DNA from 4 places in the Streptomyces sp. NBC_00459 genome. Region 4 is predicted to be linked to each of the others. Evidence: riboswitches for the same ligand, from Rfam matches in the RefSeq annotation. Region 4 holds a riboswitch; each other region holds the start of a gene.
The links. Region 4 has a riboswitch for cobalamin ahead of metE (5-methyltetrahydropteroyltriglutamate--homocysteine S-methyltransferase). Riboswitches for the same ligand answer to the same signal wherever they lie in the genome.
Positions count from the first base shown of each region.

Region 1: another riboswitch for cobalamin. It lies ahead of OHN74_RS29440 (ribonucleoside-diphosphate reductase subunit alpha); the one in region 4 lies ahead of metE (5-methyltetrahydropteroyltriglutamate--homocysteine S-methyltransferase).
Region 2: another riboswitch for cobalamin. It lies ahead of OHN74_RS09015 (cobalamin biosynthesis protein); the one in region 4 lies ahead of metE (5-methyltetrahydropteroyltriglutamate--homocysteine S-methyltransferase).
Region 3: another riboswitch for cobalamin. It lies ahead of OHN74_RS01625 (ABC transporter substrate-binding protein); the one in region 4 lies ahead of metE (5-methyltetrahydropteroyltriglutamate--homocysteine S-methyltransferase).

Region 1 covers NZ_CP107903.1:6,632,786-6,640,165, reverse strand. Annotated here, with positions in the region: gene OHN74_RS29460 (extracellular solute-binding protein) at 1-74, opposite strand, end outside; gene OHN74_RS29455 (GntR family transcriptional regulator) at 475-1,239, shown strand; gene OHN74_RS29450 (DUF3311 domain-containing protein) at 1,406-1,711, shown strand; gene mctP (monocarboxylate uptake permease MctP) at 1,708-3,318, shown strand; cobalamin riboswitch at 3,451-3,591, shown strand; gene OHN74_RS29440 (ribonucleoside-diphosphate reductase subunit alpha) at 3,718-6,096, shown strand; gene OHN74_RS29435 (ribonucleotide-diphosphate reductase subunit beta) at 6,096-7,115, shown strand.
Region 2 covers NZ_CP107903.1:2,071,687-2,079,066, forward strand. Annotated here, with positions in the region: gene OHN74_RS08995 (class II aldolase/adducin family protein) at 1-100, opposite strand, end outside; gene OHN74_RS09000 (lysozyme) at 296-1,045, shown strand; gene OHN74_RS09005 (inorganic phosphate transporter) at 1,188-2,456, shown strand; gene OHN74_RS09010 (hypothetical protein) at 2,497-2,718, shown strand; cobalamin riboswitch at 2,864-3,008, shown strand; gene OHN74_RS09015 (cobalamin biosynthesis protein) at 3,107-4,051, shown strand; gene OHN74_RS09020 (cobyric acid synthase) at 4,048-5,571, shown strand; gene cobN (cobaltochelatase subunit CobN) at 5,568-7,380, shown strand, end outside.
Region 3 covers NZ_CP107903.1:425,699-433,078, forward strand. Annotated here, with positions in the region: gene OHN74_RS01610 ((2Fe-2S) ferredoxin domain-containing protein) at 1-277, opposite strand, end outside; gene OHN74_RS01615 (ABC transporter ATP-binding protein) at 255-1,082, opposite strand; gene OHN74_RS01620 (FecCD family ABC transporter permease) at 1,079-2,092, opposite strand; gene OHN74_RS01625 (ABC transporter substrate-binding protein) at 2,089-3,117, opposite strand; cobalamin riboswitch at 3,178-3,355, opposite strand; gene OHN74_RS01630 (hypothetical protein) at 3,516-3,686, opposite strand; gene OHN74_RS01635 (hypothetical protein) at 4,034-4,408, shown strand; gene OHN74_RS01640 (ArsR/SmtB family transcription factor) at 4,608-4,979, shown strand; gene OHN74_RS01645 (alpha/beta hydrolase) at 5,112-6,746, opposite strand; gene OHN74_RS01650 (carboxymuconolactone decarboxylase family protein) at 7,090-7,380, shown strand, end outside.
Region 4 covers NZ_CP107903.1:1,411,076-1,418,455, reverse strand. Annotated here, with positions in the region: gene OHN74_RS06050 (ABC transporter ATP-binding protein) at 1-431, shown strand, start outside; gene OHN74_RS06045 (hypothetical protein) at 475-696, opposite strand; gene OHN74_RS06040 (DUF4430 domain-containing protein) at 1,194-1,682, shown strand; gene metE (5-methyltetrahydropteroyltriglutamate--homocysteine S-methyltransferase) at 1,894-4,212, opposite strand; cobalamin riboswitch at 4,369-4,598, opposite strand; gene OHN74_RS06030 (purine-cytosine permease family protein) at 4,968-6,623, opposite strand; gene OHN74_RS06025 (FCD domain-containing protein) at 6,610-7,038, opposite strand.

The DNA.
Region 1 (7,380 bases), 5.2 Mb from region 4:
CCACTGTCCCCGCATGCCGCGACGGAGACCATCATGCCCGCGATACCGATCGCGGCTATCAGCTTGCGCTTCACGCCAACCTCCTCTGGGAGCTGGACCAATGGTGTAGACCAGTAGGCGGAGCTTGGCTCAGACCAAACAACGTGTCAAGGGTGCGGGAACGCCTTTGACCAGCCGTTATGTGACCTACATATGCAGGAACCTTTAAGTAAGAAGGTGGCGGAAATGCCCCGCGCATCCATCCGGAACGAGGTAGACCACTTCCAGGGAGTCCCGAAGATGACCTTGGACGGAGCTTTCCCTGCGGTGGACTAGACCAGCGAGGGGCGTGAAGGTATACAGAGGGGATCACGGAGCGCGCACGGCCCTCAGGGACCATTCACAGGTCAATCGGGGCGTCGGCCGTGCCACGATGTGAACTTGGACCGGCGGGGACGCCGGCCGTAGCGGCACCAGGAGCCCGGAAGGCGGAGCATGAGCACCGACGTGAGCAGTGCGGAGAACGAGGGTGGGGCTACCGTCCGTACCGCGCGCGTGCCCAAGTACTACCGTCTGAAGAAGCATCTGCTCGACATGACGGAGACCCAGTCGCCCGGCACCCCGGTCCCGCCCGAGCGCACACTGGCGGCGGAGTTCGACACCTCCCGCACCACCGTCCGCCAGGCCCTCCAGGAACTGGTCGTCGAGGGCCGGCTCGAACGCATCCAGGGCAAGGGCACCTTCGTTGCCAAGCCGAAGGTCTCCCAGGCGCTGCAACTCACCTCGTACACCGAGGACATGCGCGCCCAGGGCCTCGAACCCACCTCGCAGCTCCTCGACATCGGCTACATCACCGCCGACGACGCCCTCGCCGGCCTGCTCGACATCACGGCGGGCGGGCGCGTCCTGCGCATCGAGCGGCTGCGGATGGCGAACGGCGAGCCGATGGCCATAGAGACCACCCATCTCTCCGCGAAGCGCTTCCCGGCCCTGCGCAGGTCGCTCGTGAAGTACACGTCCCTCTACACGGCCCTCGCCGAGGTGTACGACGTCCACCTCGCGGAGGCCGAGGAGACCATCGAGACCTCCCTGGCCACTCCGCGCGAGGCCGGTCTGCTCGGCACCGACGTGGGCCTGCCGATGCTGATGCTGTCCCGGCACTCGCTGGACAAGGACGGCCAGCCGGTGGAATGGGTGCGATCCGTCTACCGGGGCGACCGGTACAAGTTCGTGGCGAGGCTGAAGCGCCCGCTCGACTGACCGCGCCCGCGAACCCGTTCCGTCGCCGCTGACACATTCCCCTCACCAACAGGGGTTATCCGTTATGCGGACGGGGTTCCGTAAAAGGGAACCGTCCCCTAGATTCCTGCGCGTTGCACAAGTGATCAAGCGATCACAGGAATCGGTGAGGGGACGGAGTCTTGACATGCCAGAAGCGCCTGAAGTGAGACAACCGGTCACGGAACAACCGGTGGTGACTCCGATCCGCGTCGTCATCGGGCTCTGCCTCTTCGCACCCTTCGTCGCGATGCTGTGGGTGGGCTCGTACGCGAAGGTGGATCCTGCCTTCATCGGCATCCCGTTCTTCTACTGGTACCAGATGCTGTGGGTGCTCGTCTCCACCGCGCTGACGATGACCGCGTACCAGCTCTGGCAGCGTGACCAGCGCGCCCGCAGAGCGACCTCGGCTTCGGCCTCTGCGGCTGCCGAGGACGGGGGTGCGTCCGCGTGAACGACGGCGTGAACGGCGTGGCACTCGCCGTCTTCATCATCTTCTTCCTGGCCGTCACGGTCATCGGCTTCATGGCCTCGCGCTGGCGCAGGGCCGAGAACGAGAACAGCCTCGACGAATGGGGCCTGGGCGGCCGGTCGTTCGGCACCTGGGTCACCTGGTTCCTGCTCGGCGGCGACCTGTACACGGCGTACACCTTCGTGGCCGTACCGGCGGCGATCTACGCGGCGGGCGCGGCCGGCTTCTTCGCGGTGCCGTACACGATCCTGGTGTACCCCCTGATCTTCACCTTCCTGCCCCGGCTGTGGTCGGTCTCCCACAAGCACGGATACGTCACCACCTCGGACTTCGTACGCGGGCGCTTCGGCTCGAAGGGCCTGTCGCTGGCGGTGGCGGTCACCGGCATCCTGGCGACCATGCCGTACATCGCGCTCCAGCTGGTCGGCATCCAGGCGGTCCTCGACGTGATGGGCGTCGGCGGCGGCGAGAACACGAACTGGTTCGTGAAGGACCTCCCGCTGCTGATCGCGTTCGGCGTGCTGGCGGCCTACACGTACTCCTCGGGTCTGCGGGCCCCCGCCCTGATCGCGTTCGTGAAGGACACGCTGATCTACATCGTCATCGCGGTGGCGATCATCTACATCCCGATCAAGCTGGGCGGGTTCGACGAGGTCTTCGGCGCGGCGAGCGAGAAGTACACCGCCGCCAAGGCGGGCGCCCTGATCCCCGCCGAGGCCGGCCAGTGGACCTACGCCACGCTGGCGCTGGGTTCCGCGCTCGCGCTGTTCATGTACCCGCACTCGATCACGGCGACCCTGTCCTCCAGGAGCCGTGAGGTGATCCGCCGCAACACCACGATCCTGCCGCTCTACTCCCTGATGCTCGGGCTGCTGGCGCTGCTGGGCTTCATGGCGATCGCGGCCGGGGTCAAGGTCACCAACCCCCAGTTGGCGATCCCGCAGCTCTTCGAGGACATGTTCCCGTCCTGGTTCGCGGGTGTGGCCTTCGCGGCGATCGGCATCGGTGCCCTCGTCCCGGCGGCCATCATGTCCATCGCGGCGGCGAACCTCTTCACCCGCAACATCTACAAGGACTTCCTCAAGCCCGACGCGACACCGGCGCAGGAGACCAAGGTCTCCAAGCTGGTCTCGCTGCTGGTGAAGGTGGGCGCGCTGATCTTCGTGCTGACCATGGACAAGACGGTCGCCATCAACTTCCAGCTGCTGGGCGGCATCTGGATCCTGCAGACCTTCCCGGCCCTGGTCGGCGGCCTGTTCACCCGCTGGTTCCACCGCTGGGCCCTGCTGGCCGGCTGGGCGGTCGGCATGCTGTACGGCACGCTGGCGGCGTACGGGGTCGCGTCCCCGACGCAGAAGCACTTCGGCGGCAGCTCGAAGGAGATCCCCGGGATCGGTGAGATCGGTTACATCGGCCTGACGGCGTTCGTCCTGAACGTCGTCGTCACCGTGGTCCTCACCTTCGCGCTGAAGGCGCTGAAGGCCCCGGACGGCGTGGACCAGACGAAGCCGTCGGACTACACGGCTGACGCGGGCGACCCGGGTGTGGCGGTGGAACTGCCGCCTGCCACGGCGGGCTCGGCCCACTGAACGGACGCCCCAACCTTGCGACAGCGGGCCGCCGGAGCAATCCGGCGGCCCGTTGTCGTACCCCTCCAATCCACTCAACTCGCCGATACGACACAACATGTGGGGGTGCTTCCAGTGCCCGACACAAGATGTATGCTCATGCTCGCTGTCGCCGCAGGGGAATCCGGTGCGAATCCGGAACTGTCCCGCAACGGTGTACATGTGCGCGTTCGTGCCTCCCGCACGGCTGTGCGCATGTCCAGTCCGAGGACCTGCCGACGGTGTGCCCGGCCGACCGGTCCGGGCGCCTGACGTCCGGGCCTCGTGGAGTGGGCCGGTGGACGCGCGCGTACCCGTAAGGCGTCCGTGTGCCCCGCTGCCCTCCGCAAGGCCCCGTGCCGAGCGAGGGAGAGCCCCCCTGTGACCATCGCGCCAGCCGAACCGGCTTCAGCGACCCCAGTGGCCCCAGTGGAGACTGACGGTCCCGGTACCGCGCTCCTGCGGATCCTGACCGAGCTGACCGCCGACCTTCCCGACGCCGACCCCGGCCGGGTCGCCGCCGCCGCGCTGCGCGGCCGGTCCGCGCGGGCCGATGTGTCGGAGCTGCGCGAGCTGGCCACCGAGGCCGCGGCCGGCCTCATCTCCGAGGACCCCGCCTACTCCCGGCTGGCCGCCCGCCTGCTGACCGTCACCATCGCCGCGGAGGCGGCCTCGCAGGGCGTCACGTCCTTCTCCGAGTCGGTCGCGGTCGGCCACCGGGAGGGCCTGATCGCCGACCGCACCGCCGAGTTCGTACGGCTGCACACGGACCGGCTGAACGCCCTGATCGACGTCGAGGGCGACGACCGCTTCGGGTACTTCGGGCTGCGCACCCTGCACAGCCGGTACCTCCTGCGTCACCCGATCACGCGCCGGGTCATCGAGACGCCCCAGCACTTCATGCTGCGCGTCGCGAGCGGGCTGGCCGAGGACGACACTGTTCGGGGGCTGGACGAAGTCGCCTCGCTCTACCGGCTGATGAGCCGCCTCGACTACCTCCCCTCCTCCCCCACCCTCTTCAACTCCGGTACCCGGCACCCCCAGATGTCGTCCTGCTACCTCCTCGACTCCCCGCTGGACGAGCTGGACTCCATCTACGACCGCTACCACCAGGTCGCCCGCCTCTCCAAGCACGCCGGTGGCATCGGGCTGTCGTACTCCCGGATCCGCAGCCGCGGTTCGCTGATCCGGGGCACCAACGGGCACTCCAACGGCATCGTGCCGTTCCTGAAGACGCTGGACGCCTCCGTGGCCGCCGTGAACCAGGGCGGTCGGCGCAAGGGCGCGGCCGCGGTCTACCTGGAGACCTGGCACTCCGACATCGAGGAGTTCCTGGAGCTGCGCGACAACACGGGTGAGGACGCCCGCCGTACGCACAACCTGAACCTCGCGCACTGGATCCCGGACGAGTTCATGCGCCGGGTGAACGCGGACGCCCTCTGGTCGCTGTTCTCCCCCTCCGACGTGCCCGAGCTGGTCGACCTGTGGGGCGACGAGTTCGACGCTGCCTACCGCAAGGCGGAGGAGGCCGGGCTCGCCCGCAGGACCATCCCGGCCCGTGATCTGTACGGCCGCATGATGCGTACGCTCGCGCAGACCGGCCAGGGCTGGATGACCTTCAAGGACGCGGCCAACCGCACCGCCAACCAGACGGCCGAGCCCGGCAGTGTCGTCCACTCCTCGAACCTGTGCACCGAGATCCTGGAGGTCACGGACGACGGGGAGACCGCGGTCTGCAACCTGGGCTCCGTGAACCTCGGCGCGTTCGTGGTCGACGGGGACATCGACTGGGAGCGGCTGGACGAGACGGTCCGTACCGCCGTCACCTTCCTCGACCGGGTCGTCGACATCAACTTCTACCCGACCGAGCAGGCGGGCCGCTCCAACTCGCGGTGGCGTCCGGTCGGTCTGGGCGCGATGGGCCTCCAGGACGTCTTCTTCAAGCTGCGCGTCCCCTTCGACTCGCCCGAGGCCAAGGCCCTCTCCACGCGCATCGCCGAGCGGATCATGCTCGCCGCGTACGAGGCCTCCGCCGACCTCGCCGAGCGCAACGGCCCGCTGCCTGCCTGGGAGAAGACCCGTACGGCCCGCGGTGTGCTGCACCCCGACCACTACGACGTGGAGCTGACCTGGCCCGAGCGCTGGTCGGCGCTGCGGGAACGTATCGCCGCGACCGGGATGCGCAACTCCCTGCTCCTGGCGATCGCGCCCACCGCCACCATCGCCTCGATCGCCGGGGTGTACGAGTGCATCGAGCCGCAGGTCTCCAACCTGTTCAAGCGCGAGACGCTGTCCGGCGAGTTCCTCCAGGTCAACTCGTACCTGGTACGGGAGTTGAAGGACCTCGGCGTGTGGGACGCCCGCACCCGTGAGGCGCTGCGCGAGTCGAACGGCTCGGTGCAGGACTTCGCGTGGATCCCGGCCGACGTACGGGCCCTGTACCGCACGGCGTGGGAGATCCCGCAGCGCGGGCTGATCGACATGGCCGCCGCCCGGACGCCGTTCCTCGACCAGGCGCAGTCCCTGAACCTGTTCCTGGAGACGCCGACCATCGGCAAGCTCTCCTCGATGTACGCGTACGCCTGGAAGTCGGGCCTGAAGACGACGTACTACCTGCGCTCGCGCCCGGCGACCCGCATCGCCCGTGCCGCGCAGGCCCAGGCGCAGCCCGAGAAGACCATCCCCGTCCAGCAGGCCGCCGACCCCGACGCCGTCGCCTGCTCCCTGGAAAACCCCGAGTCCTGCGAGGCCTGCCAGTAATGAGCTCCACCCACGCCGAAAAGAACCTTCTCGACCCGGGCTTCGAACTGACCCTCCGCCCCATGCGCTACCCGGACTTCTACGAGCGCTACCGGGACGCCATCAAGAACACCTGGACCGTCGAGGAGGTCGACCTCCACTCGGACGTCTCCGACCTGGCGAAGCTGTCCGAGGGCGAGCAGCACATGATCGGCCGGCTGGTCGCGTTCTTCGCGACGGGCGACTCGATCGTGGCCAACAACCTGGTGCTGACGCTGTACAAGCACATCAACTCCCCCGAGGCGCGGCTCTACCTGAGCCGGCAGCTGTTCGAGGAAGCCGTGCACGTCCAGTTCTATCTGACGCTGCTGGACACGTATCTCCCCGACCCGGAGGACAGGGCCGCTGCGTTCGACGCGGTGGAGAACATCCCGTCCATCCGCGAGAAGGCGGAGTTCTGCTTCAAGTGGATCAACGAGGTCGAGAAGCTGGAAAGCCTGCAGACACAGGCCGACCGCCGCCGGTTCCTGCTCAACCTGATCTGCTTCGCCGCGTGCATCGAGGGCCTGTTCTTCTACGGGGCCTTCGCGTACGTCTACTGGTTCCGCAGCCGGGGTCTGCTGCACGGCCTGGCCACCGGCACGAACTGGGTCTTCCGGGACGAGACCATGCACATGAGCTTCGCGTTCGAGGTGGTCGACACCGTCCGCAAGGAGGAGCCGGAGCTGTTCGACGAGCAGCTTCAGCAGCAGGTGACCGACATGATGCGGGAGGCGGTCGAGGCGGAGCTCCAGTTCGGCCGCGACCTGTGCGGTGAGGGCCTGCCGGGGATGAACACCGAGTCGATGCGCCAGTACCTGGAGTGCGTCGCCGACCAGCGGCTGGCCCGCCTCGGCTTCGCCCCGGTGTACGGCTCCGAGAACCCCTTCTCCTTCATGGAGCTGCAAGGGGTCCAGGAGCTGACCAACTTCTTCGAGCGACGCCCGTCGGCGTACCAGGTGGCCGTGGAGGGCACGGTCGACCTCGACGAGGACTTCTGACGCCACGTCACTGATGGTGCCGGGCTTACCGAAGAGTAAGCCCGGCACCATGAAGCGCGGGGCCTGGTCCATGGACCGTCCATCGGCCGTCCATGGACCTCCTATGGAGCGGCAAAGTTCTTCCGGCGCATCTGTTCCGGTCTCGTGGGCCCCGGCTACTTTCTGGCCAACCTGTCATGCGCACAACGGCATCACGGACCGTTCAAAGTGTCATGCCCCTGACGATAACGCGCACTGCTGCCGCTACGCGCGTCACAGGCCTGCC
Region 2 (7,380 bases), 660 kb from region 4:
AGGCACGCGCCGTCTCGTCGGACACGGCGCGCCCCTGCCCCGTACCCGCTCCCTGTGCGTCGTCCCGCACGTCACGCCCGTCCCGTCGCTGCTCAGCCATGCCCCGATCCTGCCAGGCGCGGTCCCGGACCGGCTCCGGGCGAGGGCGCTTCGGGGGAACCCCGGTGACCGCAAGGGCGCGTATGCGTACGCATCGGCGCGTGCGTGCACTTTGGCCGGAGATCGCCGGAAATCCTTCGATCTTCCAGTAGCCTCCTGGAGATTTGTCACGCACGCAGCCATTCCGGGGGGACACATGGCCCGTGATCACCGAGCCTTCCGCCGCCGCTCCCGCGCTCTCGCGGCTACCGCGGCGGCGTTCGCCATCGGCGGGACCGTTCTGACGGAGGTTCCGGTCTCCGCGGCGGAGGAGCCGAAGGGGCACGACGTCTCGTCGCACCAGAAGGACGTCGACTGGCAGTCCGCGAAGGCGAAGGGCGCCGCTTTCGTATACATCAAGGCGACCGAGTCCCACACCTACCGCAGTCCGTATTTCAGCCGGCAGTACGACGGTTCACGGGCCGCGGGCCTGATCCGCGGGGCCTACCACTTCGCCCTACCGGACAGGTCGTCCGGCATCACCCAGGCCCGGTACTTCGTGCGCAACGGCGGGGCCTGGCGTGCGGACGGCCGGACGCTGCCGCCCGCGCTCGACGTCGAGTACAACCCGTACGGAAAGAACAAGTGCTACGGCCTCGACAAGGCGGAGATGGCCAGGTGGATCACGGCCTTCAGCGACGAGGTCGCCCGGCTCACCGGCCGCCGTCCGGTCATCTACACGACCGCCCACTGGTGGAACACCTGCACGAACAGCAGCAGCGTCTTCACCTCGAAGCACGCGCTGTGGCTGGCCCGCTACGACGCGGCCGACGCGGGGGCGCTGCCGTCCGGCGGCTGGAAGTCCTGGACGTTCTGGCAGTACGACAACAGCGGCCCGCTGCCGGGCGACCAGAACCTCTTCAACGGGTCGTCGGCCCAGCTCGAACGGTTCGCGAAGGGCGTCTGAGGAAGGGGCGTCACCCGTCCGGCACATCCGGAGGAGCGGCACCTCATATCAGGTCACCCGCCATCCCCCACCAGTTCATCTTCCGTTCATCCAGATTGCCTACGGTCCACATGGCACTGATGTCCCAAAGAAATCTGGGTAAATGGAAAGCTTCTCGCTGATCCTCGCGATCGTGGTCGTCACCGCGCTTGCGTTCGATTTCACGAACGGTTTCCACGACACCGCCAACGCGATGGCCACCACCATCTCGACCGGTGCACTCAAGCCCAAGGTCGCGGTCGCCATGTCGGCCGTGCTCAACCTCGTGGGCGCCTTCCTTTCCGTCGAGGTCGCCAACACGATCTCCAAGGGCCTCGTGGACGAGAGCGGTATCCGTCCCGAGGTGATCTTCGCCGCGCTGGTCGGGGCGATCCTCTGGAACCTGCTGACCTGGCTGGTCGGGCTCCCGTCCAGTTCCTCTCATGCGTTGATGGGCGGCCTGATCGGCGCGACCATCGCCTCGGCGGGCACGGGCGCCGTCCACGGCGACGTGCTGGTGACGAAGGTGCTGATCCCGGCGATCGCCGCCCCGCTGGTGGCGGGCATGGCCGCCATGCTGGCGACCCGGCTGTCGTACAGGCTCGGCGCCAGGCGGGCCGAGGGCAAGGCGGCGGAGAAGGGCTTCCGGGTCGGCCAGATCGCGTCCGCGGGCCTGGTGTCGCTGGCCCACGGCACGAACGACGCGCAGAAGACGATGGGCATCATCACCCTCGCCCTGGTCGCGGGCGGCGCCGTCTCCCCCGACTCCGATCCCCCGGTGTGGGTCATCCTCTCCGCGGGCCTGGCCATCGCGCTCGGCACGTATCTGGGCGGCTGGCGCATCATCCGGACGATGGGCAAGGGTCTTACCGACCTTCAGCCCCAGCAGGGCTTCGCCGCCCAGACCAGTGCGGCGACGGTCATCCTGGCCTCCTCCCACCTCGGCTTCTCCCTCTCCACCACGCACTCGGTGTCGGGTTCGGTGATGGGCGCGGGCCTCGGTCGCAAGGGCGGCGTGGTCCGCTGGTCGACAGCGACCCGGATGTTCGTGGCGTGGGGGCTGACACTGCCCGCGGCGGCTCTCGTCGGCGCGCTGGCGGAGTACGTCACCGGCTTCGGCGACTGGGGTACGGCTCTGGTGGCCGTCTTCCTCATCGCTTCGAGCACGGCGATCTGGGTCGTGTCGCGCCGCGAGGTGATCGACCACACGAACGTCAACCATGTCGAGGGCGAGTCCCCCGAGAGCGCCGCGGACGCAGAGCCCGCAGGCGTCATCACGACTGCCATCGCGGCTGTGACCCCGCCGCCGGTGGGCACCGTCGCCGACAACCTGACGGCGACCATCCCGTCCCCGGCCGAGGTCACGGCGAAGCCGTCGGCCACAGCCCTCTGAGTCCGGCTCCCGGTCCGAGCGAGAAGCAGAAGGAAGCAACATGAAGATCGACTGGGCAGCCCTCGGCTCCGTCTTCGGCGTCAGCCTCGTCATCACCGTGGCCATGGTGGGAGTGTTCACCCTGGGCATCGTCGGACTCTCGCGCCGCGAACGGGCGGTCGCGCAGGGCCAGTCGGCGGGTCTTGCCGTCTCCGGCGCGTACGCGTGCTTCGCCGCCTGTGCGGCAGTGGTGGCGTACGGGATCTATCTGATCGTGGCCTGACCCGGCCGGACACCCTCTCGTCGCCCGCTCCGACCGTGACCGCCCTACCGGTGGTCACGGTCGGAGCGGGCGTTTTTCGTCGCCCCGATCCGGTCGCGGTGTGGGGCTCAGCACAGTCCTCCCTTCCAGGTCAACGGCAAGTTGACGGGTGTTCCGGGCCCGTGGTGGACTGCCGGAGCCATGTACGGCGGCAGAAGAGGAAGCCGGTGCGAATCCGGCGCGGTCCCGCCACTGTCACCGGGGTAGGTAACCCGGGAGCCAGGAACTCTTGCCGCCGGTCTCGTCGAACCAGGGCGTGGACACCCTGAGTGAGGACATATCACCATGTTCGGCTGCCGTTCGAGGCATAGCACCAGGCCGTTGCCCGCCCCCACGGCCGGCTGAGCCGATGCGTGCCGATCGCGTTTTCGCGTACGGCGCCACCGCCGGACTCCTCGCTGATCTGATCCTGGGCGACCCTCGCCGCGGGCATCCGGTCGCCGCGTTCGGGCGGGCCGCCGGCGCCGTCGAACGGGTGCTGTGGCGGGACCACCGGGGGTGGGGCGCGCTGCACACCGCCGTGTGTGTGGGAGGTGCCGTCTCCCTTGCCATGGCGGCCGGTTCACTCGTCCGTCCGTCCCGTACCGCCTCCGTGGCGCTCACCGCCGCCACCACCTGGGCCGTGGTCGGCGGTACCTCACTCGGCCGGGAGGCACGGGCCGTCGGCCGGTCGCTGGAGGCCGGGGACCTCGAAGGGGCGCGGGAGCGGCTGCCCCACCTCTGCGGACGGGATCCGCAGGCCCTCGACTCCGACGGGATCGCCCGGGCCGTCGTCGAGTCCGTCGCCGAGAACACCTCCGACGCCGTGGTGGGCGCGCTCGTCTGGGGCGCCCTGGGCGGGGTGCCCGGGCTGGTCGGGTTCCGGGCCGTCAACACCCTTGACGCGATGGTCGGGCACAGGTCGGACAGATACCGGCGGTACGGGTGGGCCTCCGCGCGGCTCGACGACCTCGCGGGGTGGCCGGGGGCGCGGCTGACCGCCGTACTCGCCGCCGTCGCCGGCGGTGATCCGCGCGGGGCCGTCCGGGCCTGGCGTGCCGACGCCGGGCGCCATCCCAGTCCGAACGCCGGGCCCGTGGAGGCCTCGTTCGCGGGGGCGTTGGGGGTTCGGCTCGGCGGAACGCTGTCCTACGGGGGGCGGGTCGAGCATCGGCCGGTGCTCAACGGGGAGTCCGGGCGGGCTGTCCGCGTGTCCGACGTCGAGCGGGCTGTACGGCTGTCGCGGCGCGTCACCTGGCTGGCCCTCGGGGTCAGTGTCAGCGCACGACTCGTAGCGAAGGGGCGTACCTCATGAGTGGTGGGGCTCTGGGTGGTGGGCTGCTCGTCGCCGGGACCACCTCCGACGCCGGCAAGAGTGTCGTCACCGCCGGGATCTGCCGGTGGCTGGTGCGGCAGGGGGTCAAGGTCGCGCCGTTCAAGGCGCAGAACATGTCCCTCAACTCCTTCGTCACGCGTGAGGGTGCCGAGATCGGGCGGGCGCAGGCCATGCAGGCGCAGGCGTGCCGGATCGAGCCGACGGCGCTCATGAACCCCGTACTGCTGAAGCCGGGGGGCGACCAGAGCAGTCAGGTCGTGCTCATGGGGAAGCCGGTGGGCGAGATGAGTGCGCGCGGCTATCACGGAGGGCGGCAGGGGCAACTTCTCGGGACCGTGCTGGAGTGCCTCGCCGAACTGCGGGGCACGTATGACGCGGTGATCTGCGAGGGGGCCGGGAGCCCGGCTGAGATCAACCTCAGGCGGACGGACATCGTCAACATGGGAATCGCGCGCAATGCCCGGCTCCCGGTGCTCGTCGTCGGCGACATCGACCGCGGCGGGGTCTTCGCCTCCTTCTTCGGGACGGTCGCCCTGTTGTCCCCCGAGGACCAGGCGCTCGTCGCCGGGTTCCTCGTCAACAAGTTCCGCGGGGATGTCAGCCTGCTCGAACCCGGGCTCGACATGCTGCTCGGGCTCACCGGACGGCCGACCTACGGCGTGCTGCCCTTCCGGCACGGGCTCGGTATCGACGAGGAGGACGGGCTGCGGGTCTCGCTGCGGGGGACGGTCCGGGAGTCGAACGTCGCCCCGCCCGTCGGGGAGGACGTGCTGCGGGTCGCCGTGTGCGCGGTCCCGCTGATGTCCAACTTCACCGACGTGGACGCGCTCGCCGCCGAACCGGGCGTCGTGGTGCGGTTCGTGGACCGGCCGGAGGAACTGGCCGACGCCGACCTCGTCGTCATTCCGGGGACGCGCGGAACCGTGAAGGCGCTGGCGTGGCTGCGTGAGCGCGGGCTCGCGGACGCCGTCATGCGCCGGGCCGCCGAGGGGCGGCCCGTGCTCGGCATCTGCGGTGGCTTCCAGGTTCTCGGCGAGCACATCGAGGACGACGTCGAGAGCCGGCAGGGCCATGTCGAGGGGCTCGGGGTCCTTCCCGTACGGGTGCGGTTCGCCCGCGAGAAGACCCTCACCCGGCCCGTCGGCACCGCCCTCGGCGAACAGGTCGAGGGGTACGAGATCCATCACGGGGTCGCCGAAGTCGCAGGCGGGGAGAGCTTCCTGGACGGGTGCCGGGTCGGGAGCGTCTGGGGTACGCACTGGCACGGCTCGCTCGAATCCGACGGGTTCCGGCGGGCGTTCCTGCGCGAGGTGGCCGCCGCCGCGGGCCGCCGCTTCGTACCCGCCGCCGACACCTCCTTCGCCGGGCTGCGCGAGGAACAGCTCGACCTGCTCGGCGATCTCGTCGAACAGCACGCGGACACCGACGCGCTCTGGCGGCTCATCGAGTCGGGCGCGCCGCAAGGACTGCCTTTCATTCCACCGGGAGCGCCCGCATGAGCACAGTGTTGTTGTTGTCGACCGCCGACACGGACCTGCTGGCGGCCCGGGCCGCTTCCGGTGCCTCGTACCGGATCGGCAATCCGACCCGCGTGGACGTCGCGGAGGAGCTGCCCGCGCTCGTCGAGGGCGCGGACATCGCCGTCGTACGGCTGTTGGGCGGGAAGCGGGCGTGGGAGGACGGGCTCGCCTATCTGAAGACGTCCGGTGTGCCGACCGTGCTGCTCGGCGGGGAGACCGTGCCCGACGCCGAGTTGATGGCCGAGTCGTCGGTGCCCGCCGGGGTGGTCGCGGAGGCGCTGCGCTATCTCGTCGAGGGCGGGCCCGCCAACCTCGTGGAGATGGCGCGGTTCCTGTCGGACACCGTGCTGCTGACCGGTGAGGGGTTCGACGAGCCGCAGAAGATGCCCGAGTACGGGGTGCACGGCTCGTACGCTCGGGAGAGCGGCCGTCCGACCATCGGGGTGCTCTTCTACCGGGCCCACGAGCTCAGCGGCAACACCGGGTTCGTCGACACACTGTGCGACGCGATCGAGGCGCGGGGCGCCAACGCCCTTCCCGTGTACTGCGGTTCACTGCGCGGCGCCGACGCAGGTCTGTACGAGCTGCTCGCCGGGGCCGACGCCCTGGTCGCCACCGTCCTCGCGGCCGGCGGTACGCACGCCTCGGAGGCCTCGGCCGGCGGTGACGAGGAGGCCTGGGACATCGGGGCGCTCGCCGACCTCGACGTGCCTGTGCTGCAAGGGCTTTGCCTCACGTCGTCCAGGGCAACGTGGGACGCGTCCGACGCCGCCCTCTCCCCCATGGACGCGGCGATGCAGGTCGCGATCCCCGAGTTCGACGGCCGGCTGATCACCGTGCCGTTCTCCTTCAAGGAGGACGGCCCCGGTGGCGTGCCCGTGTACACCGCCGACCCCGAGCGGGCCGCCCGGGTCGCCGGAATCGCCGTACGGCACGCCCGGTTGAAGTACAAGCCGAACGCCGAGAAGAAGCTCGCGCTCGTCTTCACCGCCTACCCGACGAAGCACTCGCGCGTCGGCAACGCGGTGGGCCTGGACACTCCCGCGTCGGCGGTACGGGTGCTGGACGCGCTGCGCGCCGCCGGGTACTCGCTCACCGAATACCCGGACAACGGGGACGAGTTGATCCACCGGCTCATCGCGGCCGGCGGTCACGACGTGGAGTGGCTGACGGAGGACCAGCTGGCCGCCGCGCCCGCGCGGGTGCCGCTCGCCGACTATCAGGCGTGGTTCGACAAGCTGGACAGCGGGATGCGGGACGGGATGCTTGAGGCGTGGGGCGAGCCTCCGGGCAGCCTGTACGTCGACGGGGACGACATCGTCCTGGCGTCCCTCCAGTTCGGGAACGTCGTCGTGATGATCCAGCCGCCGCGCGGCTTCGGCGAGAACCCGATCGCGATCTACCACGACCCCGACATGCCGCCGTCCCACCACTACATGGCCGCCTACTGCTGGCTGGAGAACAGCTTCGGCGCGGACGCGATCGTCCACATGGGCAAGCACGGCACCATGGAATGGCTGCCCGGCAAGGGACTCGGGCTCAGCAAGGGGTGCGGGCCGGACGCCGTGCTCGGTGAACTCCCCCTCGTCTACCCGTTCATCGTCAACGACCCCGGCGAGGGCACCCAGGCCAAGCGGCGCGGGCACGCCACGGTCGTCGACCACCTCGTACCGCCGATGGCGCGCGCGGACACCTACGGCGACCTGGCGAAGCTGGAGCAGCTCCTCGACGAGTACGCGCTCGTCTCCGACCTGGACCCGACGAAGGCACCGGCGGTACGCGCGCAGA
Region 3 (7,380 bases), 990 kb from region 4:
CGTTGACGAGGCCGAGCCAGACCGGGCGGGCGCCCGCGGCTCGTGCGGCGGCGGAGGGCTGGACGACGACCACGTTTGCCTGGTCGCACACGTCGAGGCAGGCCGAGATGCGTACGGGGGCGTTCTCGGCCAGGCGCGCGGCCTGTCGGGCGTGATCGACCCCGGTCACTTTCGGGCTTCCGCAGCAGCAGTCCCGGCAGATCACGATGCGGCACGGTGCCGGATGGGCAGGGGTGTGCTCTGTGCGGCCTTCCTCAGGTCGCTGCCGAGACGTCACTGGTCGTGCTCCTCTCCCTGGGGGATCCGTTCCGGGTGGCCTGGTCCGGCCGCAGGAATCGGATCACGGGGTGGCCGTGGTCGTGGCTGACTTCGGCTCGGACGCCGTAGACCTGTTCGATGAGTGCGGGGGTGAGAACCTCGGCCGGGATGCCTTCCGCGACGGCGCGTCCGTCACGCAGGACGAGCAGTCGGTCGCAGTACATCGCGGCGAGGTTGAGGTCGTGCAGGGCGACCACGGTGGTGACCGGCAGGCTCGCGACCAGGTCCAGCAGGTCGAGCTGGTGCTGGATGTCGAGGTGGTTGGTGGGTTCGTCGAGAAGGAGTTCGCGGGGTTGCTGGGCGAGGGCACGGGCGATCTGGGTGCGCTGGCGTTCGCCGCCGGACAGGGTGTGCCATGACTGGGAGGCGAGTTCGGTCAGTCCGGTGCGTACCAGGGCTTGCGTGACGGCCTCGGTGTCGGCGGTGGTGGCCGGTGTCCAGGCTCGGCGGTGCGGGATTCGGCCCAGGGCGACGACGTCTCGGACGGTCAGCTCCGTCTGGGTGTGGGCGTGCTGCTCGACGGTGGCGATACGACGGGCCGTCGCACGGCGGCCGACCTCCGGGAGCGGACGTCCGTCCAGGGTGACGACCCCGGCAGTGGGTGCGAGGGTCCCGGCCAGGAGCCTCAACAGTGTTGATTTCCCTGAGCCGTTGGGGCCGAGCAGGCCGACGGTCTCCCCCGGCCTCAGGGTGAGGGTGACGCCGTCGACGACCACCTTGTCGGCGATGCGCCGGACGACGCGGTCCGCGTGCAGGCTGGTCATGCCTTCCTCCGTCCGCGATAGAGCACGGCCACGAACGCCGGCACTCCGATCAGGGATGTCACCACGCCCACCGGGATCTCCTGAGGATCGAGGACGGTACGGGCGACGGTGTCCACCCACACCAGGAAGACCGCTCCGGTCAGCGCCGTGACCGGCAGGAGGCGGGCGTGCCCGGAACCGGTGAGCGCCCGTGTCACATGGGGCAGGACCAGACCGACGAAGCCGATGGCGCCGGCACAGCTGACCAGGGCGGCTGTGAGCAGCGCGGTCACGCACAGCAGGATCAGCCGGGTGCGGGCGACCCGGACTCCGAGCGAGGCGGCGGCCTCCTCGCCGAAGGCGAACGCGTCCAGGGTGCGGGCATGGCCGAGACAGACCAGGAGGGCGACGGCCAGGACGGCCGCGCAGAGCACCACCTGGCTCCAGTCGGCTCCCGTGAGGGAACCCAGCAGCCAGAAGAGCACGCCCCGGGTGGTCTCGGCGTCGGCGGAGGTCAGCACGATGAACGAGGTCAGCGCGGAGAACAGCTGCATGGCCGCGACCCCGGACAGCACGACCCGGTCGACGCTGTCGCCGAGGGTGTGGCTGAGCAGCAGCACCATCGCGAAGGAGAGCAGCGCGCCCAGGAAGGCACCCGCCGACATGGACACGACTCCCCCGCCCACCCCCAGCACGACCACGGCGACCGCTCCCGTGGACGCGCCGGAGGAGACACCGAGCACGAACGGATCGGCCAGCGGGTTGCGCAGCAGCGACTGCATGACGGCCCCGCACACGGCGAGCCCGGCCCCGCACACGGCGGCGAGCAGGGTCCGCGGCATACGCAGGTCCCAAACGATGCCGTCGCGCAGCGGCGCCAACGTGCTCTCACCGAGGCCCAGATGGGCCGCGACGGACGCCCACACATCGCCCGTGGAGATGTCGGCGGGCCCGATCGTCACGGCGACCGCGACCGACGCGAGCAGTGCGACCAGTCCGCCGCCGGTCAACAGCAGGAGACGGGCGTTCACTTGGCGAGCCCGAAGTCGCGCAGCCCGGCGGCGACCTTCTCTATCCCTTCGACCGTGCGGATGGACGGGTTCATCGCCTGCCCGCTGAGCAGGACGTACCGCTTCTTCTTCACTGCGGTCAGATTGCGGGTGGCGGGGTTGGTCTCCAGGAAGCGGATCTTGGCCTTGGCGGTCTCCGCGGTCTGCTGCTTGCGGGTCAGGTCACCGATCACGATGACGTCGGGGTCGCGGTCGGCGACGGTCTCCCAGCTGATCTGGGGCCACTCGTCGTGCGTGTCGGCGAAGACGTTCTTCGCGCCGACCACGCTGGTGACGGCGCCCGGCGCGCCGCAGCAGCCGGCCAGATAGGGCGACTGGGAGTTGGCGAACCAGTACATGAGGGAGACGTCGGAGGCGTGCAGTCCGGCGGTGGCCCGGCGCACCCGTTCCTGCAACTCGGCGACGAGCTTCTCGCCACGTTCCTCGATGCCGAACGCCCGTGCCAGGTCACGTATCTCGCCGTACACGGCGTCGAGCGTGAGCGGTGTGCTGCGCGATCCGTCGCCACCGCTGTCGTTGTCCTTGCCCGCCGAACAGTCGGAGGGCGAGACGTACGTGGGCACGCCCAGCTTCTCGAACCGGGCGCGGGTGGCGACGCCGCCCTTGCCGAGGGTGGACACGAACGACGCGGTGACGAAATCGGGTTCGGCGTCCAGGACCCTCTCGAAGGAGGGCGCGTTGTCCGCGAGCCGCGGCACGGACGCGTTGGCCTTCTCCAGCCCCTTCATGACGGGGTCGGTCCAGGTCGCCGTACCGGCCATGCGGTCGGCGAGACCGAGGGAGAGCAGGATCTCCGTGGTGCCCTGGTTCAGGGAGACGGCCCGCTTCGGGGCAGACGTCAAGGTGATCTTGTCGCCGCAGTTGTCGATGGTCACCGGGTAGCCCGCAGCGGCGGTCTTCCCGGGGTCGTCGGTGCCGCTCTTCGAGCCGACGCAGGCGGTGAGCAGCAGGGCGGACGTGAGCAGAAGTGCGGGGGTACGGAGCACGGGTATGCCTCAGGGGTCGGGGCTCGTACGCGGAGCCTGGCCTACGGACGTCCCTCCGCACGGAGTGCGGAGGTGCCAGCAGGTCTTCGGACTCGGGTTCGTCCGGACGAGGCGCCTTCCCGGTCTCCCAGTGGCGTTCTGTGCCCCGCCCGTCCCCCTCACCGCTGCGCGTCAGTTCCGGATTCGCACCGGATTCCCTGGCCTCGGATGTGGCTCGACTGGCCCGATGAGGCTATCAAGCCTGTCGTACGGTCGGTTCGCGCGATCGGTCCCGGATCACGGGACGCACGAACGTGCCAGTGGGCAACGTCGGGTATCCGTTCCGACGACTTGGGCTTCCGCATCGGGGTGGGGTGAGGCGTCGTCATGGCCTCACCCCACCCCGGATTCCGAGTCTGTCAGCGCCGTCGGCCGGACCAGCCGCTCCCGATTCCCGCAACGTGCAGGGCCAGGAGCATCAGACCGAGAAGCATGACGTTCGTGGAAGTGAAGACATCGTTCGTCGAGATTTCGGCAGCGTTGATCAGGAACGCGATGAAGAACAGGACTGCCGCGGCTATACCAAGCATGGAGCGGATTCCTCTCGAAAGGGTGAGATCCGTGTGCCCCTTTATCTCGCTCTTAGGCCTCCGGCGATGGCGTCCCGTCGTGGGTGAGCAGTCCGACCGACGCGACGGCCACCGGGAGTGGCTGCCGGCCCGAAGGCCCCGAGGGTGCGAAGCGGTCAAGGCTCACACCGTCTGTCATTCGCCGAGCATGAGCGGTCGCAGATATAGCATCATCCGACTTTTCTTGAGGCTTCCCCGGCCAGTACAGGAACAACAAGGCTGACGGCGGTCGGCCCTACGTAGGGTCCCGGGCAATGACGAGGAAGGCGCTGGCCCGAGCCTCGCGGTGACCAGAAGGAGATGCCGGTATCAGCAATGTGGAGATTTGCCTCAAGGAGATCATGGCCTCGATCGAGGGCGCGTTGGGAACTGCTCTGGTCGACTACACCAGCGGTATGGCGCTGGGCACTCTCGGGGGTGGCAAAGACCTCGACCTGACGGTTGCCGCGGCGGGCAACACGGACGTGATCCGAGCCAAGACCCGCACCATGGAACACCTCGGACTCAAGGGCGAGATCGAGGACATCCTGATCACGCTCGGCAGCCAGTACCACATCCTCCGGCCGCTCAAGGGCCGTGGTGGCAACGGATTGTTCCTCTACCTCGTGCTCGACGCGAAGAAGTCCAATCTCGCGATGGCCCGCCACCAGCTCAAGAGCGTCGAGGGCCAACTGGACGTGTAGAAAGCTGCGTTCTCCGTGGCCCCGCACGCCCACCACTTGAAGATTTCTTCAACTGGGCACATCCGGATCAGATCAATCCCATGGGCGTGCGGGGTCGGATGCACGAGGATCGGTCGGCAAGACCGCCTGCGGTGGCACGTACAGGGCCACCGAGCCCGGAGGCAGCCCGTCGAATGCGGCAGGGAGCGAGCGATTCACCATGCAGGTCCCCCTCTACCAGGCCAAGGCCGAGTTCTTCCGGATGCTCGGCCACCCGGTACGCATCCGGGTCCTGGAACTCCTACAGAACGGCCCCGTCCCCGTACGTGACCTGCTCAGCGAGATCGAGATCGAGCCCTCCAACCTCTCCCAGCAACTGGCGGTACTGCGCCGCTCGGGGATCGTGGTGTCCATCCGGGAGGGCTCCACCGTCAGTTACGCCCTGGCAGGCGGCGATGTGGCCGAGCTCCTGCGCGCGGCCCGCCGGATCCTTACCGAACTGATCACCGGCCAGGGCGAGTTGCTCGCCGAACTGCAGCAGGCGGACCCCCAGCGGGCCCTCACCCCGGGCGGATCCGACCGACGCTCCTGACTCCATGGACCCGGTGGCCCACCCCTCGGACACCCAGGGGCCGCTGCGGGTAGGAGACCTGCCCCACCCGCACGCAAAAGCCCGAGGCGCCGGTCGTGGAAGGCCGGCGCCCCGGGGTCGGTGCGGGATGTGTCAGCTCACGGAGCCGATGCGCTCGACGCGCTCGTCGACACCGTTACGGAGTTCACTGAGCGTCGTGCCGGGCGGGGCCGTCGTCGGTGTGGAGGTGGGCGGCTGCGTCTCGTCCGCGCAGGTCGCGCCCGAGGCCGGAACCTTCAGATCCACCAGGTAGTTGATGACCGCGTCCGTCGCGCAGGCACTGCGACCGAACGCGGTGTGCCCCTCGGCCTTGAAGGTGAGCAGCGAGGCGTTGTCGAGCTGGCGGGACAGCGCCACCGCGTCCTGGTACGGGGTGTCCGGGTCGCCGGTGGTGCCGAGGACGAGGATCGGCGCCGAACCCTTGGCCCGGTAGGAGCCGTCGTAGCGGCTGACGCGCTCGCCGAGCCACTGGACGCAGGCGGTCGCGTGCTGGTGGTCGTACGTGGGAGGGCCGTACGCCATCGCCGGGCCGAGCAGCGGCGCGGCCTTCGCGAAGGCCGTGACGTTGCGCTTCAGCAGCCGCAGGTCGCGCGGGTAGTCCCGGTCGACGCACTCGACGGCCACGTTCGGGCCGAGGAAGTCGAAGCTGGCCGGGGACGGCGGGCGCAGCAGGAAGGACGTGTTGTCCCGCAGCTGGGCCTTGCGCAGTGCCGCACCGAACTCGGGCCAGATGACCTTGCCCTCGTTGATGTTGAACATCAGCCGGTAGACCAGCGTGTAACCGTTGGCCTGGCCGCCGTTCGCGGTCGTCACAGGGTTGGCGTCCAGGTCGGCCTTCAGCTTCTCGAACGCCGCGCGCGGGTTGCCGTCGCCGAACCCGCAGGTGGCCTGATCGGCGGCGCACCAGTCGAGGAAGCGGCCCATCGCGCCGTCCAGCGCCAGGTACTGCGGCCGGTCGTAGGCGTACGGGCGGTTGGCGTAGTGCACCGGGTCGTATGCGCCGTCGAGAGTCAGGGCCCGCACCCGCTTCGGGAACATGGCAGCGTAGACGGTCCCGATGTACGACCCGAACGACCGCCCGTAGTAGGTGAGTTGCTTCTCCCCGAGCGCCTCCCGCAGCAGGTCGATGTCCCGGGCGACGTATTCGGTGCCGATGTAGGGCAGCAGCTCACCCGTGTTGTCCACGCAGGCCTGGTCGAATTCGGCGGCCTGACGCAGCGCCGGTCCGAAGGCGTCCGGGCCGGGAACGCCCTTCGCCTCCGTGACGGCCCGCGTGTACCGCGCGTCGTCGAAGCAGGTCAGTGGCGAACTGCGGCCGACGCCGCGGACGTCGTAGCCGAAGACGTCGAAGGAGTCGCGCAGTGCGGCGGGCAGATCCGCGTAGTTGTTCCGCACGAAGTCCACACCGGAGTTGCCGGGGCCTCCCGGCTGCATGAACAGTGTGCCTTTGCGCTTCGTCTGGTCCGCGGCCTTCTTGCGGACCACCGCGAGGGTGATGGTCTTGCCCTGCGGCTTGCGGTAGTCGAGCGGAACATCGGCGTTCGCACACTCGAAGCCGCCCTGACAGTCGGTCCAGGCGAGCGACGGCACGGGCGGCTTCTCAGGCGGCTTCGGTGAAGCCGCCACTTGGGTCGCCGTCCCGGTCACGCCGGCCAGAAGTGCGGTCAGCGCGGCCCCGACGGCTGTGAGCCGTCCGAAGTGTCTCGTTCTGTGACGTGGAGTGGTCATACTTTCCTTCCCCCTGGGTCAATGTTTCGCCAAGCGCTCACTGTGCACAGCGAGTTCGGCTATCTGAACAGACGGAAAAGGACCGAGAACGGTGCCACGCCGACAACTCTTTCTTCATCCGATCTCGATCCGCGGACGCGGCCCCGGTGTTCCACTGAGCCGTACACCGGCTCCACAACCCGGACACCTTCCACCCCACTGGAGGCAACACATGGCAACAGACGAAGCACAGCCCCGGGTCGAACCACTGCCCGTCGAGCGGTGGGCCCCCGAGGTCCGCGCCGTCTGGACGGCGGACAGCCTCAAAAGCAAGGAAGACCAGCTGCCCGCTCACCTGGCGCACATGCCGGACACGCTCAACCTCACTCGGATCCTCGCCCACCATCCCGAACTCGCCGTCGCCCTCTACCCGCTGTCCACCCTGGTCAACGCCGGTCTGCTGTCACCTCGGGACCGCGAACTGGTGACGCTGCGCGCCGCCTTGCGCAGCAGGTCCGGGTACCTGTGGTCCCACCACTACGAAACCGCGCAGACCGTCGGTGTCACTGAGGCGGAGGTACTCCGCACCGCCGAAGATCCGTCGGCCGTCGCCTGGAGCCCGCACGAGGCGGCACTGATCACCTCCGTCGACGAG
Region 4 (7,380 bases):
CGCGCTGCGGTGTCACCCCGTTCGCACACCGCGACTACGCCACCCTCTCGGGCGGCGAGCGCCAACGGGTCCTGCTGGCCAGGGCTCTAGCCCAACGCCCCCAGCTCCTGGTCCTGGACGAACTCACCAACCACCTGGACATCCGCGCCCGGTTCGAACTCCTGGACCTGATCCGCAGCACGGGCATCACCACCCTCGCGGTCCTGCACGACCTGGATCTCGCCGCCCGGCTCTGCGACCACCTCGTCGTGCTCCACGAGGGCGCGGTGGTCGCGGCCGGACCTGTCCTGGACGTCCTGACCCCGGACCTCCTCCGCGACGTCTTCGGCGTACGGGGTGCCACGGAACGCCATGCCGACGGCGTCGTCCGCGTCACCTACGCGGCTCAGCCTCTCGCCGGTGACAGGGAGCCCGAGCACGCGGAACTGTGACGACCGCCGTCACTCGCTGTGGGGCTCGTACATGATCCGGGTCTCAGCGCGACGCCACGGTGAGCCGGTCCAGCGCGCCGGACCTGGCCTGGGCGACGAGGTCGGCGAACTGCTCCTCGCTCATCTGCACATGCTGCCCGAAGTCGTCGGTGATGCGCACCCGCTTGTCCGCGGGCGCGTGCGGGTCCACGAAGAGCTGGGGACAACCGCAGTCGCAGTCCCCGCAGAAGGTCGCGACCGGTTCCGGGCTCACGTCAGCTGCCATCTGTGCCACCTCGTGACTTCCGCCGTGCCGGGGGATCCGGCACGTCTACGATGCCCGGTCGACCGCCGACACCAAACTGCCTCACCACACCGACTCCCTCTGGCGACCGGCCTCAACCCACCCTAGGATTCGAGGACTTCGCGTCCCGGCGGCATACGCCGGTGTCCGGGTGCGACAGACACACCGACAACTGCATAGGCGTGCGACTGGGGGGGGGAAGCCGGTGGGAGTCCGGCACTGACCTGCAACCTGTGCGGCTCTGGGGGGCCGTCAGTCGGTACACCCGGAGCGCGCCGTGTGTACCGCCCGCCCCCACTGTCACGGTCTGCGGCGCGAAGCCGAGGGTCCTGGCCCGGTCCCGTCGATCCGGTGTGTTCCGCCGCCTGACCGCCCTGCCCGTTCAGCCGGCGCCGGGTGTGGCAGCGGACGCCGGCGCCGGAGTACCGGTCGGCCTCCTCGGCGACGGGCCGTGGGCCCCGTACCAGGAAGGCTCAGCCTTGCACCGCATACCCGCACGACATGGCCTGATCACCACGGCTGCCCTCGCACTCGCCCTCGCCTCCGCTCCCGCTGTCGCCCACGCGCAGGACACCGCGGGCACGAACGCCCCGGTCAAGGTCACGTTGACCGTGCAGGGACCGGACGGCCTGCTCTTCAAGGGGAAGATCAAGACAAAGGGTCACGACGTGACCACTGCCACGGGCGGCACCCACACATGCGACGGGACCAACGGCGGGGCCAACCCCACCGCCGTCCCCACCCCGACGGCAGCTCTCGACGATGCGGCGCGCAAGCGGCACTTCACCTGGGACGGCACCTGGTACGCGTCCTTCGACGACTACTCCGTCGACACGATCAAGAACGTCGGCGGCGGCGGGGCCGCGTACTGGAACATCTCGGTCAACGGCACGTCCACGCCGGTCGGTGGCTGCCAGTTCAAGCTGAACGCCGGTGACAAGGTGGCGTTCACCTGGACGGCCCTCTGACCGTCCCGCAGGACCTGGAACTCGCGGTAGCCGTCCCCGTCGCGATCAGCGTGGACCCCCGCAGTTCGTGCGGAGCGTGCAACGTGTCGCCAGGGCACGGATGGTTGCTGCGCTGTCTGCTCGTGTGCTGGGGATGCCGAGAGCCATGGGGTGATGCCGGGGCCGGGGGAGGAAGTCGGGCGTTTCCTCCCCCGGCCGACGGAGCTTGTCGTCAGGACGCGGAGAGTTCCGCGCGGACCGCGCGGGCGGCGCTGACCAGGTTCTCCAGGGAGGCACGGGTTTCGGGCCAGCCGCGGGTCTTCAGGCCGCAGTCGGGGTTGACCCAGAGACGGTCGGCGGGGATGGCCTTGAGGCCGGTACGGAGCAGTTCGGCGGCTTCCTCGGTGCTCGGCACGCGTGGGGAGTGGATGTCGTAGACGCCGGGTCCGGCTTCGCGGGGGTAGCCGTGGACGGCGAGTTCGCGGGCGACCTGCATGTGGGAGCGGGTGGCTTCGAGGCTGATGACGTCGGCGTCGAGGTCGTCGATGGCCTGGACGATGTCGCCGAACTCGGCGTAGCACATGTGGGTGTGGATCTGGGTGTCGGGCCGTACGCCACCTGTGGTGAGCCGGAAGGATTCGGTGGCCCAGGCGAGGTAGGCGGGGTGGTCGGCGGCGCGCAGGGGGAGGGTTTCGCGCAGTGCGGGTTCATCGACCTGGATGACCGAAGTCCCGGCCTTTTCCAGGTCGTTGACCTCGTCGCGCAGGGCAAGTGCTACTTGTCGGGCGGTGTCTCCGAGGGGCTGGTCGTCGCGGACGAAGGACCAGGCGAGCATGGTGACCGGTCCGGTGAGCATGCCCTTGACGGGCTTGCCGGTGAGGGACTGGGCGTATGTCGTCCAGCGCACCGTCATCGGTTCGGGGCGGGAGATGTCGCCGGCCAGGATCGGCGGGCGGACGTATCGGGTGCCGTACGACTGGACCCAGCCGTGCTGGGTGGCGAGGTAGCCGGTGAGCTGCTCGGCGAAGTACTGGACCATGTCGTTGCGTTCGGGTTCGCCGTGGACGAGGACGTCGAGGCCGGACTTCTCCTGGAAGCCGATCACCTCGCTGATCTCGGCCTTGACGCGTTCCTCGTAGTCGGCCGTGTCGATCCGACCGGCCTTCAAGTCGGCGCGGGCGGTGCGCAGTTCGTTGGTCTGGGGGAAGGAGCCGATGGTGGTGGTCGGCAGCAACGGCAGGCGCAGGTGGGCGCGTTGGGCCGCGGAGCGTTCCCGGTAGGGCTGGGAGCGGCGGGCGTCGGTGTCCGAGACGGCGGCGGCTCGGGCCCGTACGGCGGGGTCGCGGGTGATGGGGGAGTTCGCGCGGGCGGCGAGTGCGGTGCGGTTGGTGGTCAGTTCGCCGACGATCGCATCGGTGCCGAGGGACAGGCCCTTGGCGAGGGTGACGATCTCGGCGGCCTTCTGGCGGGCGAAGGCGAGCCAGCGCAGGATCTGCGGGTCGATGTCCCGCTCGGCGGCCGTGTCGAGAGGGACGTGGAGGAGGGAGCAGGACGCGGAGACGTCGACCCGGCCGGCCAGCCCGAGCAGGGTGCCGAGGGTCGCGAGGGACTTCGTCAGGTCGTCGGCCCAGATGTTGCGGCCGTTGACGACGCCGGCGATCAGGCGCTTGCCGGGCAGCCCGCCGACGGCGGCGAGGTCCGCGAGGTTGGCTGCGGCGGCGGCGGTGAAGTCCAGCGCTAGACCCTCCACCGGTGCCTTGGCCAGGATCGGGAGGGCGTCGCCGAGCCGGTCGAAGTAGGAGGCGACCAGGAGCTTGGGCCGGTCGGTGCGGGTGCCGAGGTCGCGGTAGGCGCGCGCGGCGGTGTTCAGTTCGGCCGGGGTGCGGTCCTGGACGAGGGCGGGCTCGTCGAGCTGTACCCATTCGGCGCCGGCGGCGCGCAGGTCGGCGAGGACGTCGGCGTACACCGGCAGCAGCCGGTCCAGCAGGGTCAGCGGGTCGAAGTCGGCTCCGACACCGGGCGCGGGCTTGGCCAGCAGCAGGTAGGTGACCGGGCCGACCAGCACCGGGCGGGCGTCGAGTCCGAGGGCGAGGGCTTCCCGCAACTCCGCGACCTGCTTGGCCGGGTCAGCCCTGAAGACGGTGTCGGGGCCCAACTCGGGTACGAGGTAGTGGTAGTTGGTGTCGAACCACTTGGTCATCTCCAGCGGACCGATCTCCTGCGTTCCGCGTGCCATGGCGAAGTAGCCGTCCAGCGCGTCGGATTCGACGGCGGCGCGGTGCCGCTGCGGGATCGCGCCGACCATGACGGTGGTGTCCAGGACGTGGTCGTAGTACGAGAAGTCTCCGGTCGGGATCTCGTCGATGCCGGCCTCGGCGAGCTGTCGCCAGTTGGCGGCGCGCAGGTCGGCGGCGGTGGTGTGGAGGGTGTCGGCGTCGGTGCGGCCCTTCCAGTAGGCCTCGATCGCCTTCTTCAGTTCCCGGTTGGGGCCCTGGCGGGGGTAGCCGTACACGGTGGCCCGTGCTGCCGCGGCTGCGGACGTCGCTGTCACGGAAATCTCCTTCGCGAGATATCTCCCTGGAATCCCGGGACGGGACGAGGAACGCGAAGGAACGACACATCGGACGGAGACACGACCACGACCGTGCCCACCGCGATATGTGCGCCGACCCGCCCACGAGGTCACCGGGACATCCGCGCACGAACGGTCGTGCGCGGGCAACGGGCAGGTCTTCGGACTCGCGAGCACGCCCTCGTATCGACTACGGAGGACAACCTACTGGCCGTCGCTTCCCAGACCCTGTTCACCGGACCCAGTGCGTATGACGGCGGTCGTTCTCGCTCACCGCTGCGGGGCAGTCCCGGATTCCCACCGGGTTCCCTCTTACGACGCATCCCGCCTGGCGGACGGGGCGAACCAGCTGCACCCGGCAGCCTACGGGGCAGTCCTCCCGGGCGCGGGATCACGTCCGGCATTCGGATGGTGAGGAGGGACACGCGTTCGGAGTGCTTGAAGCGCCTCGCGGGCGGGAAACGCCGCACCCGTGTTTCCCGGCCGGTCCCCGAGAACAGCAGCCGGACCCCTCGACCGGCGGTGCGGTCCGGTCCGGGTCCCTCGGGCCGGTCCCGCCTGGAGGTTCGATCCTGGCCATGCAGGTGAGTTCCCCGTCCGGTCCTGCGACCCAGCTCCATGCCCGCGTCGGACCGCGCGGCCACGATCCGCGGGTCAAGGGCACGTGCCTGGCGACGATTTGGGCAGGGCAGGGCGGAGCGTCGGGGTATTTTCCCGCCGCCCCGCCCTGGGGTTCAGGCCGCGGACGGCTGGGCGGGCAGTATGTGGTCGCCGACCTTGTCCGTGCTCAGGCACAGCGAGCAGACCATCGCGTCATGTGTCCGGCAGGCGGCCAGGTCGGGGCGCTCGTAGGGCTGGTGGCAGACGTGGCAGTCGTACGTCACGGCGCTGGGGTTGCCGTCCTCGTCCAGGAGCGGCTCGTCGATGCCGTCCTCGGTACGGCGCAGGTAGTACTTCCCCTTGGTGACGACGGCCATGAGCGGGGTGAGGACGAAGGCGATGACGGCCGCGGCCACGGGCGAGTACGGCTGGAGGGTGTCGCCGAGGGCGTGGAAGTACATGGCGATCGACAGCCCGGACGCGGCGACGAAGGCCACCACACCCACCGGGTTGACCGCGTGGAGCATGCCCCTGCGGAACTCGGGCTGGAGCGGGGACAGCTTCAGCAGGTACTTGTTGATGCCGATGTCGGTGGCGACGGTGACGATCCAGGCGATGGCGCAGTTCGAGTAGAAGCCGAGGATGTTGTTGAGGAAGCTGAACATGTCGGCTTCCATCAGGGCGAGCGCGAAGCCGAGGTTGACCAGGACGAAGACCATGCGGCCCGGGTAGTGCTTGGTGACGCGGGTGAAGGAGTTGGTCCAGGCGAGCGAGCCGGAGTAGGCGTTGGTGACGTTGATCTTGATCTGGCTGATGACGACGAGGGCCACGGCCAGCGGGATCACGAGCCAGGACGGCATCATCGCGTCGAAGGCGCCCTTGAACTGCTGGATCGGCTCGGGGGCGGCGTCCGCGCCGACCTTGGCCAGGATGTAGACGGCGAGGAAGACACCGATGGCCTGCTTCAGTGCCCCGAGGACGACCCAGCCGGGGCCGGCCATGACGACGGCGGTCCACCAGGTGCGCTTGTTGGCCTCGGTCTTGGGCGGCATGAAGCGCAGGTAGTCGATCTGCTCACCGATCTGCGCGATCAGTGACAGACACACCCCCGCGCCCAGCAGTACGGACGCGGTGTTGACGCCGCCCTCGCCATCGGTGCCGGCGTAGGACAGGAAGCGGTTGACGGTGCCCGGGTCGGTGGCGATGAGGTAGACGAGCGGGGCGACCATCAGCACCAGCCAGACGGGGGTGGTCCACACCTGGAGCTTGCTGAGCGCCTTCATGCCGTAGATGACCAGCGGGATCACCATCAGCGTGGAGATGGCGTAGCCCAGCCAGAGCGGCAGTCCGAGGCCCAGTTTGAGGCCCTGGGCCATGATCGAGCCTTCGAGGGCGAAGAAGATGAAGGTGAAGCTGGCGAAGATGACGCTGGTGAGGACCGAGCCGTAGTAGCCGAAGCCGGAGCCGCGAGTGATCAGGTCCAGGTCGATGTTGTAGCGGGCGCCGTAGTAGGCGAGCGGGAAACCGGTGATGAAGATGACGACGGCGGCGACGGCGATCGCCACCAGCGCGTTGCCGGTGCCGTGGGCCAGGCCGATGCCGGCGCCGATGGAGAAGTCGGCCATGTAGGCGATGCCACCGAGTGCCGTGGTGGCCACGACCATCGGGGTCCAGCGGCGGTAACTGCGGGGCGCGAAGCGGAGGGTGTAGTCCTCCAGGGTCTCCTTGGTCGCCTGGCTGGTTGGGGAGTCCGGTGCGGCGGCGGTCTGAGGTGACTCAGTGGTGCTCATGGGCGGCCCTTCGGGGATGTGGGGGTGCTGCGTACATGCGGGTGCGGTGAGCGGTGGGGCGCCCCGGCAGGCGGCGTCGACGGCCGGGGAGTTGACGGGGACCGGTGCGGTTCCCGGGCTTCGGGAGGAGGTCGGCGTGCAGGGCCATCTGTGTCATGGCGCGCCGGGCGGCATCGGGACCGCCGGTGCGGACCAACTCCGTGATCTCGATGTGTCCGGTGACGGTCGCCTCGCCGCGGTCCCGGGTGAGGAAGCCGTACATCCGCAGCCGCCGGACCGGCTCGCCGGCCGCCACGAGCGCGTCCGTGAGGCCGGAGTTGCCGGAGACGCGGGAGAGTTCGGCGTGGAAGAGCTCGTCCTGGACGAGGAAAGGGTCGACGAAGCGCGTGTCCGGGGTCGGCGGCTCCTCGCGCATCGAGTACCGGAGGGCCAGAGTTCGGCCGCGATGACGGCTGGATCGTGGCGGGTGGAGGGGGCCTCGACCGCGCGGGCGGCCCCGTGCGGTTCGAGGGCGACCCGGAGTTCGTAGAAGCCCCTGAGCCGGCTGAGGCTGGGGATCGTGACGAAGATCCCGCCGTCACCGCACTCGCGCGGGCCGAGGCCGCCGTCGAACACGGCCGCGCGGAGCTTCGCGCGGACCGCCTCACGCAGGGAGAGAGCCGGTGGCGCAGCCGCATACGGAACGGCGTCCGAGCACGTACACAGCTCCGAATCCATGAGCGGACACGCTAGAAACCGCTTGTTTCCCGAAGGGGTC